DNA from 3 places in the Xenorhabdus sp. SGI 60 genome. Region 1 is predicted to be linked to each of the others. Evidence: predicted binding sites of a transcription regulator. Region 1 holds the regulator's gene; each other region holds the start of a gene.
What was found. The regulator CRP, encoded in region 1, controls carbon source genes, mostly activating them, when cyclic AMP is high. The targets are predictions, from matches to a motif close to ATGTGANNNNNNTCACAT.

Region 2: a site for CRP is predicted at 1,806-1,823, ahead of gntK (gluconokinase). Genes of this name have one in related genera too.
Region 3: a site for CRP is predicted at 1,129-1,146, ahead of msrB (peptide-methionine (R)-S-oxide reductase MsrB). Genes of this name have one in related genera too.

Annotation. Positions count from the first base shown of each region.
Region 1 covers NZ_CP196860.1:298,713-302,001, forward strand. Annotated here, with positions in the region: gene ACSJJG_RS01410 (aminodeoxychorismate synthase component II) at 1-90, shown strand, start outside; gene ACSJJG_RS01415 (aspartate aminotransferase family protein) at 212-1,429, shown strand; gene crp (cAMP-activated global transcriptional regulator CRP) at 1,491-2,123, opposite strand; gene ACSJJG_RS01425 (phosphoribulokinase) at 2,547-3,289, opposite strand, start outside.
Region 2 covers NZ_CP196860.1:600,141-603,429, reverse strand. Annotated here, with positions in the region: gene gntU (gluconate transporter) at 1-1,085, opposite strand, end outside; gene gntK (gluconokinase) at 1,082-1,639, opposite strand; gene gntR (gluconate operon transcriptional repressor GntR) at 1,860-2,855, opposite strand.
Region 3 covers NZ_CP196860.1:2,019,349-2,022,637, forward strand. Annotated here, with positions in the region: gene gapA (glyceraldehyde-3-phosphate dehydrogenase) at 1-922, opposite strand, end outside; gene msrB (peptide-methionine (R)-S-oxide reductase MsrB) at 1,265-1,678, shown strand; gene ACSJJG_RS09445 (YeaC family protein) at 1,886-2,167, shown strand; gene pncA (bifunctional nicotinamidase/pyrazinamidase) at 2,277-2,912, opposite strand; gene ansA (asparaginase) at 2,937-3,289, opposite strand, start outside.

The DNA of each region.
Region 1 (3,289 bases):
ACTTTGCCACTGGAAGGCGTGCAATTTCATCCAGAAAGCATTCTGAGTGAGCAGGGACATGAATTGTTGAATAATTTCCTCAAATATTAGTCAGTTACCTCCATACTCCCTCATTCAGTGTTTTTTTATTTGCTCTTAAATGATTTTTTATTCATATTTTATGATTATTATTTCATTTTTAAATAGCAAAGATAAAAATAAGGTGGGGGAAATGGCAGAAAATAAAGCAACAAAACGAAATACCTATGATCAAGTGATGTTGCCCATTTATGCACCGGCGAATTTTATTCCTGTCAGAGGGCAAGGAAGTCGAGTATGGGATCAACAGGGTAAAGAATATATTGATTTTGCCGGAGGTATCGCTGTTCTGGCTTTGGGGCACTGTCACCCGGCTTTGGTGAACGTCCTGAAACAGCAAGGTGAAAAATTGTGGCATGTCAGCAATATTTTTACCAATGAGCCAGCCTTAACTTTAGCGCAAAAATTGATTGATGCGACCTTTGCCCAGAAAGTCTTTTTCGCTAATTCGGGAGCGGAAGCCAATGAAGCGGCATTTAAATTGGCACGTCGTTATGCGATTACTCGTCATCATCCGAATAAAACTAAAATTATTGCTTTCCATCAGGCGTTTCATGGACGCACCTTTTTCACTGTTTCGGTAGGAGGACAGCCGAAATATGCCGACGGGTTTGGACCTAAACCTGCTGATATTGTTCACGTACCTTTTAACGATTTGGATGCTGTCAGGGCGGAAATCGATGATCACACTTGTGCTGTTGTTTTGGAGCCAATTCAAGGAGAAGGGGGAGTGACTCCTGCGACGATGGCGTTTCTGCATGGAGTGCGGGAATTGTGTGATAAACATCAGGCCTTGTTGGTCTTTGATGAAGTCCAGAGTGGAATAGGGCGCACGGGTAAGTTATATGCTTACCAGCATTATGGCGTACAGCCGGATATCCTGACGACAGCAAAAGCGCTGGGGGGCGGTTTTCCCATCAGTGCAATGTTAACGACAGATACAATAGCGGCGGCAATGGAAACGGGCGCGCATGGAACGACTTATGGTGGAAACCCATTGGCTTGTAGTATCGGTTGTGTCGTACTGGATATCATCAATACGCCAGAAGTGATGATGGGCGTGGAAAAACGGCACGATATGCTCATTCATGCTCTGGAAAAGCTGAACCAAAAATATGGTATTTTCCATGAAGTTCGTGGAAAAGGCTTGCTTATTGGCGCCGTATTGAAAGCTGAATATCAGGGCAAGGCCAGAGAAATAGTGCAGCAAGCGGCGGAATCGGGATTGATGTTATTAAGTGCAGGAGACAGCATCTTGCGCTTTACTCCATCATTGATCATTCCTGAGGACGAAATTACAGACGGCATGATGCGGCTGGAAATGGCGATATTCCGCTGGTTAAACCAATAAAAGTAAAAAAGCCAGTGCGAAGTAACAGATTGCACTGGCTGAGTTTCTGGTTTATCGGGAATTAACGAGTCCCGTAAACGACGATGGTTTTGCCATGTGCAGAGATCAGGTTTTGATCTTCCAGCATTTTCAGGATACGGCCAACCGTTTCACGGGAGCAACCCACAATCTGCCCAATTTCCTGACGTGTGATTTTGATTTGCATACCATCAGGGTGAGTCATTGCATCAGGTTGTTTGGCCAAATTGAGCAACGTCTGGGCGATACGGCCTGTAACGTCCAGAAAGGCTAAGTTGCCTACTTTTTCGGAAGTGGTTTGTAGGCGACTTGCCATTTGGGCAGATAAACGCATCAGAATATCAGGATTGACCTGAATTAACTGGCGAAATTTCTTATAGGAAATTTCAGCCACTTCACAGGCACTTTTGGCTCGCACCCATGCAGTACGTTCTTGCCCCTCTTCAAACAATCCAAGTTCACCAATGAAATCTCCCTGATTTAAATAAGAGAGAATCATCTCCTTACCTTCTTCATCTTTTATTAGAACAGCAACCGAACCTTTAACAATGTAGTAAAGCGTTTCTGCTTTCTCGCCTTGATGAATAAGCGTGCTCTTGGATGGATATTTGTGAATATGGCAGTGTGACAAAAACCATTCAAGAGTCGGGTCTGTTTGTGGCTTGCCGAGAACCATTCGCTTTATCCTCTGTTGTTATTTCTGCCTTTATGGTGTGAGAAACTGTAGTTCCTCTTCAGGCTGGCTTTATAAAGTCAATAGCTTAACATATTAACCTGCTGAAAAACTGACAAGCGGGAATTTTATATGGATTATAAAGATGTCAAAATTTGGGCATATTGATCTTAACCATATATCTTGCCAGTCCCTATTTGTAACCTTGTTTGTAACACAGGAAAGCGTTTCTGTCTTCTCCTGTATCGCTTAGCCTATTAAACAGACTGCCAGATTACCAGAAATCAGGCAGAAGAGTTGGTTTTATTGATTTTATATTTATAAAAGGGAAAAAATTATGTCACAAAAAATGGCCTATTTATTTAAATAAAACAGGTAACATTATTTTTTGTTACCTGTTTTATTAAAAATTAAATGGGGATTAAATTACGAGATTTTTTTGCCTTCCAGTAATTGTTTAACAAGCGGCGCCATAATTAATTCCATTGCCAGTCCCATTTTTCCACCCGGAACGACGATAGTATTTATGCTGGAAATAAATGAACCCTGAAGCATAGCGAGTAAATAAGGAAAATCAATTTGAGTGAGACCACGGAAGCGGATCACGATAAAACTTTCGTCCAGCGAGGGAATGGCTTTGGCAGAGAAGGGGTTAGAGGTATCAACGGTAGGGACACGCTGGAAATTGATATGGGTACGTGAAAACTGAGGAGTGATGTAGCGGATATAGTCATCCATTGAGCGGACAACGGAATCCATGACAGCCTCTCTGGAATGCCCACGCTCACCGGTATCACGGATGAGTTTTTGTATCCATTCTAAGTTGACGATAGGCACAACGCCAATCAACAGATCAACATGACTGGCAACATTGTGTTGTGGCGTGACAACACCACCGTGCAGCCCTTCATAAAATAGGACGTCCGTATTTGATGGCAGAGGTTCCCACGGTGTGAAAGTACCCGGCAATTGGTTATAAGGAACGGCCTCATCATAGGTATGGAGATATTTTCGGCAGCGGCCATTGCCCGTTTCTCCGTACTCAAGGAATGTCTTTTCCAACATACCGAAATCGTTAGCTTCTGGCCCAAAGTAGCTGATATGTCTGCCTTGTTCTCTTGCTTTCCGTATCTCGGCATCCATTTCAGGACGAGTATAACGATGGAAAC
Region 2 (3,289 bases), 300 kb from region 1:
CACGCGACAGTTGCCGAACCCTGAATCACACGCACCGCCCCCGACAAAATAAAACACGCCAGCGCGATTGGCAGGCCAGCACCGACCAACGCATTGCCCAATGCAGACCCAACACCTGAATCCACCAGCACTTGTTTGAATACCCCCCCTGCACCTGTCACCAGCAAAATAATTCCCGCAGGTTGGATCGCCGCAGAGCAGACTTCCATGACTTTCTCTTTGCTCATACCACGACGGATCGCCAACCCGTAAATCGCCACCAGACAAGCAAGCAAAATTGCAATGAAAGGATGACCAAGAAATTCCAGCCAATGATATAGCGCTGATTGCTGATCAACAAAACGTGCACCAATAGTTTTCAAGCCCACTAATATCAATGGGAACAATATCAATGCCAGACTGAAAGCGAAGGAAGGCATCTGGCTTTTACCAATGCTTGGTGTGCCCAGATCTTTGGGTAAATCCAGTGTCACATATTTACTGATAAAGTTACCGTATATCGGGCCAGCCAATAACATGCCAGGAACGGCGGCACTCAGGCCAATCAGGATCATCCAACCAAAATCTGCTCCCATCTGGGAAGCCAGCATCATCGGCGTTGGCCCCGGGACCAAAAACGCCGCCGCCGCCGCAACACCTGCAAACAATGGAAGCGCCAGTTTCACAACATTACCATTGGTGCGACGCGCAACGGCGAATACCACACCAATCAACAACACAACGGCCACATCGAAAAACAGTGGCAACGCACAGATAAGCCCAGCCACACCCAATGCATAGTTAGCCCGCTTTTCACCAAAACTCCCCAGCAATTTCACGGAAATCTGGTCAAGGGCACCCGTTTCATGCAAGATCTTGCCGAACATTGCGCCAAGGGCGACAACAATGGCAAGAAAGCCCAAAGTGCCTGCCATACCGTCTTGCATTGTCTGGGTGATTTGCTCCAATGGCATACCAGAAAAAATCCCTGCCCCCACAGAAACCAGCATCAAGGCAATAAAAGCATGTAACCTGGCTTTCATCACCAAAAACAATAATAGGAGAACAGAGCCGACGGCTGTCAGAACCAGAGTTACAGTACTCATGAACATCCCTCACTAATACGGTTAATGGAGTGGATATGGTCAATGGTTTTAATCACATTTTTGATGACTTCATCAAGATCAAGTTTGATATCAATGTGATGGATATCCTTTTCATCACTGGTCGGTTCTTCCAGTGTCTCAAATTGCGAAATGAGCATTTGCGGTTTGAAGAAATGCCCCTTGCGTGCTTTCAGGCGGCTTTCGATTAAGTCAGGATCCCCTTTCATATAGAGAAATGACAGGTTTTTGTTGCCATCACGTAACATATCCCGATAGTTTTTTTTCAAGGCAGAACACACGAGCAGGGAGATAGGGTTGGTGCGCTGCATGGCAAAAATGGCATCATTGAGTGCCATCAACCACGGCCGCCGATCATCATCATTCAAGGCATGGCCCTGTGCCATTTTTGTAATATTGGCACGGGGATGAAGAAAGTCCCCATCCAGAAACGCAGCTCCTAGTTCACGGGCAACACCACTGGCAACCGCGGATTTACCGCTGCCGGATACCCCCATCAATACAAAAACGTGGTTTGGCTGTTGGGTATCACTCATATCAAACTCCTTTACACAGATCTTACTGCTTAGATATCCATTTGATTTATAATAAAAAGTTAGCAGTGGAATATTAACCACCAAATGTTACCGGTAACTTATTGCCGGTAACATTAGCAGTGGAGTTGGATGGTGGGCAATCAATCAGGACCATCAAAAAAGGAAAATGTGAGGCTTATCGCAATTGAAAATGGGAAAGCATCATTTTGAGCTACAAAAATTAAACACTTTCACCCAATGAAAGGGTAAACCCAACATCGATCAGAGTTTGTTCCAGCTTTTCCCCACTCAGACGAGCAAGCAAGGATTCTGCTGCCTTGCGTCCCATTAAGTCACGAGGAGTCAGCACGCTGGCAAGCTTGGGAGTCATTACCTGGCCGACATCATGACCATGAAAGCCAGCTATCGCAATTTCTTCCGGTATTTTGATCCCCTGTCGTTGGCACTCAAAAATCGCCCCGATGGCGATATCATCATTCGTACAAAACAGGCCATCAATTTCGGGATATTTCTGGCAGGATTCCTGTAAAAGCTGCGCGCCTAATGAATAGGAAGAGCTGACTGGTGTCATCATTTTTCTTGGTTGAAGCCCGGCGCTAAACATCGCCATTTCAAACCCTTGCAAACGGATCAGCGTTCGTTCATCCTGCCGAGCACCGAGATAAATAATGTTTTTGCAGCCGCGTTCGATCATCGCCATCGTCATCTGACGAGCCGCTGCAAAATTATCGATCCCTACTGCAATATCAAGGCAAGGCGATACACTGTCCATCAATTCAACTACGGGTATTCCTACTGTTTGCAACACCTTTAACGTTTTGGATGTATGTGTACGTTCCGCCAGAATCAGGCCATCAATATTATAGGCAAGCAGGGAGAGTAAACGTTCTTCTTCTTTCTGGGCAGAATAACCATAGTGGGCGAGCATGGTCTGATATCCGTTGCGATCAGTCACATGCTCAATACCGCGAATTACTTCGGCGAAGACCTGATTGGTCAATGAAGGAAGCAAAACACCTATTGCACGACTGGTCGAATTGGAAAGAATATCGGGTACACGGTTGGGAATATAACCCAGTTGCTCCACAGCTTCCGCGATTCGTTTTCCCAACGCTTCAGAAACCTGATCGGGATTGCGTAAAAAACGGCTGACCGTCATTTTTGTGACCCCAACGAGGTCAGCAACATCTTGTAAAGCTGGGCGTTTTTTCTTCATTTTCAATGTAATGCAATCAGTTATTAATAGGTACAGAGGAATAACTCGCGGTTTTAACATATTTATACAGCATTACAACACGCCTTCTAGTGAAAAATGCCAATCTACTCGCATCTTGTTTATCAGTAATTGCTGAAATTGTGATGGATTACACGCGCTTGAATGAATATCCCAACATGCTGGTAACATCCCCACCGCACAACACAATAGTTTTCATAACCCTTACTCTCTTTGTTGTTGAGTTAAGGCCAACAGGTTCTTTTGCGATTTCTGCGATAGAAATCTCATAAATTGATAAGTAAGAGTTAAAAATATGGATGAAATGTGATCTGAATTACAGATAGTAAAATAGAAGAATGAAAGAGAAAATTTGACTGACTTTATAGACTAAAAAAATGGTAGAATTTTTCCGCTCTAAAAAGATGTTATAAAAC
Region 3 (3,289 bases), 1.7 Mb from region 1:
GTTTTACAAAGTTATCGTTCAGCGCGATACCTGCTTTTGCATCAAATACAGAGGTCAGTTTTTCGCCATTAAAATCAGTGGAAACCACGTCATCTTCAGTATAGCCCAGAATGCCTTTCAGTTCTCCTTCTGCTGCTTCTTTAATCGCGTTACAGATTTCTGCATAAGTTGCTGGTTTAGCCAGACGTGCAGTCAGGTCAACAACAGATACGTTAGGAGTAGGAACACGGAAAGACATGCCGGTCAGCTTGCCGTTCAGTTCTGGGATAACTTTGCCTACTGCTTTTGCTGCGCCAGTGGAAGATGGGATGATGTTCTGTGCTGCACCACGGCCACCGCGCCAGTCTTTTGCTGAAGGACCATCAACAGTTTTCTGGGTAGCGGTTGTTGCGTGAACTGTAGTCATCAGACCTTCAATGATACCGAATTTGTCATTAATAACTTTAGCCAGTGGGGCCAGACAGTTAGTGGTACAGGAAGCGTTGGAAACGATATCCTGGCCTGCGTAGGCATTGTGGTTGACACCCATAACGAACATTGGCGTATTGTCTTTGGATGGACCGGTCAGAACAACTTTTTTCGCGCCAGCAGCGATATGCTTACGTGCAGTTTCGTCGGTCAGGAAAATACCCGTTGCTTCTGCAACAACATCAACACTGACTTCGTTCCATTTCAGGTTAGCTGGGTCTCTTTCAGATGTCACACGGATGGTTTTGCCGTTAACAACCAATTGACCGTCTTTAACTTCAACAGTGCCGTTAAAGCGGCCGTGGGTTGAATCGTATTTCAGCATGTATGCCATGTATTCTGCATCCAACAGATCATTGATCGCAACGATTTCAATGTCTGAGCGCTCTTGAGCAGCACGGAAAACAATACGGCCGATACGACCAAAACCGTTAATACCTACTTTGATAGTCATAGTATTCCACCAGCTATTTTTTAGTGAATTAAAAGTTGTTTCTAAAGTTACCAAAATCTTGCCAGCCGTCAAGCGGAATCGTGTCAACAATTGAAAAAGATCAATTTAATAGTCACTATCTAGACGATTGTTATACAGCTGGAACAAGCTCTACGTACCCCATTATCGGGGTATAAGGAGATATTTAAAGTTACCATTGGTTAGTTATGTGAGACTTATCACAATTAGTAAAGTAAATTGCTATGTGGGATGGGTTAGAATTCATTTTGACATTTTGGTGTTAATTTTGGGTTGTTTCCGATGATATTTTATTGAAAATATTGACCTTAAAAGGTGGTCATTATGACTAAAAGTCAAAATATTTCCCTTTCTATAGAACAGCTTAGTAAAATGCAACGCTATGTTACGCAAGAAGCAGGTACTGAGCCGCCATTTTCAGGAAAATTACTCCACAACAAAAAAAATGGCATTTATTATTGCTTGTGTTGCCGCCAGCCATTATTTGTTTCTGATATGAAATTTGATTCGGGATGTGGATGGCCGAGCTTCTGCCAACCGATTCGTGATGGTTCTGTCACATATCTTGATGATTATTCTCATAATATGCATCGGATAGAGGTGCGTTGTAGCCAATGCCAGGCACATTTGGGGCATGTCTTTCCCGATGGACCAAAACCGACAGAAGAACGTTTTTGTATTAATTCAGCAGCGCTGCGTTTTGTTGATAAAGAAACAGGCGAAGAAACGGCAGGTTAATGTTACGTTTGAATACTCTGAATTTAAATGAGATCTTGTCTTTGTGCTCTAAAAAGAAACGATTCAGCTTATTTTTTAATAAAATATTATTAACTGTTCTTAAGGTCAATATATGATTAATAATCATGCAGGCTTACAGCCATACAAGTAAAATATGTAGTATATGTAGTGAAATAGAGCACATAGCTATTAAGTAAGGAAATTTCGATGAAGTTGGATGATTTACTCTCCGCCATGACTCCTGAAATTTATCAGCGATTAATTCAGGCGGTTGAACTAGGAAAATGGCAGGATGGTGTACCGCTCACACCAGAACAGAAAGAATACAGTTTACAGGCGGTGATGCTCTGGCAAGCAAAACATAATCATGATCCTGAACATATGACGATTGGCACAGACGGCCAAATTACCATAAAAAGTAAACAAGAGTTAAAGGCGATATTTCAGTCTGACATGGTCGCAAAATTAAAACCCCAGTCGGAAGATTGAAATGGCATGAATTGAGAACCTCGTCCTGTTTTTTGTTAAGGACGAGGTTCTTTTTAGTTTTATAGATTAATTTTATTAATGGTTTTGGCTGCTGTAGCAATGGGTTGGGTCATAAAATGGATATAATTTCATTTTGTAGAACTAACTCAGCTCCTTTTCTGGCCATTTCTTCAAACGCTCGCTGGCTATCCTCTTTCTGGATATTAACACCACGGCAGCCATCAACAATGACATAGGTTTCATAACCTAGTGTCAAGGCATCAAGTACGGTAAATTTTACGCAGTAATCAGTGGCGATACCCATGATAAGCAGGCGTTGTATATTTTGCTCTGTTAACCATGCATCCAGGCGGGTTTTACTACTATGGTCATTATCGAAGAATGCACTATAGCTATCTATCTGGGGATTTTCACCTTTGCGGAAAATTTCTTGAATAGCAGATTGTTTTAACAAAGGATGAAACTCTGCACCAAACTCTCCTTGTATACAATGGTTCGGCCACCATACTTGAGGAATGCCATTGAGTTTTCCTAATGTACCTACTTTTTTTCCTGAGTTTTCTGCAAAGCTCATATGGTTAGCAGGGTGCCAATCCTGAGTTGCGATGACCGGGATATTGTTTTCCTGGCATAGCGCAATCACATCATTTGCTGTCTCAATCACTGCGTCGCTATCTTTGACTGCCAGTGCTCCTCCGGTACAAAAGTCATTTTGCAGATCGATAAGTAATAATGCTGTTTTCATCATATTTCTCGATTTACCTATTTGTTATTCATCGGTGTAACTCAATTCTCCCCGCAGATTTTGTTGCATCAAGTAGCGGATCTCTTCAGGGGGATAAGATTGACTCAATAAATAGTGCAATTTTGTTAAAGCAGCCTCGAAAGTCATGTCATAACCGCTGATAACACCTGATGCCGCCAGAGAATGACCCGTCGCATAACCTCCCATGTTGACTCGGCCAGAAATGCATTGTGTCAAATTAACCACAATAATGCCTCGTTCCGTTGCTGTCTTTAACGTTTGCAACAAATCAATGCGTTGTGGAGCATTGCCAACACCGTATGAGCGTAAAATCAATGCTTTGACTGGCTGCATCAGAATATTTTCTACCACCTGAC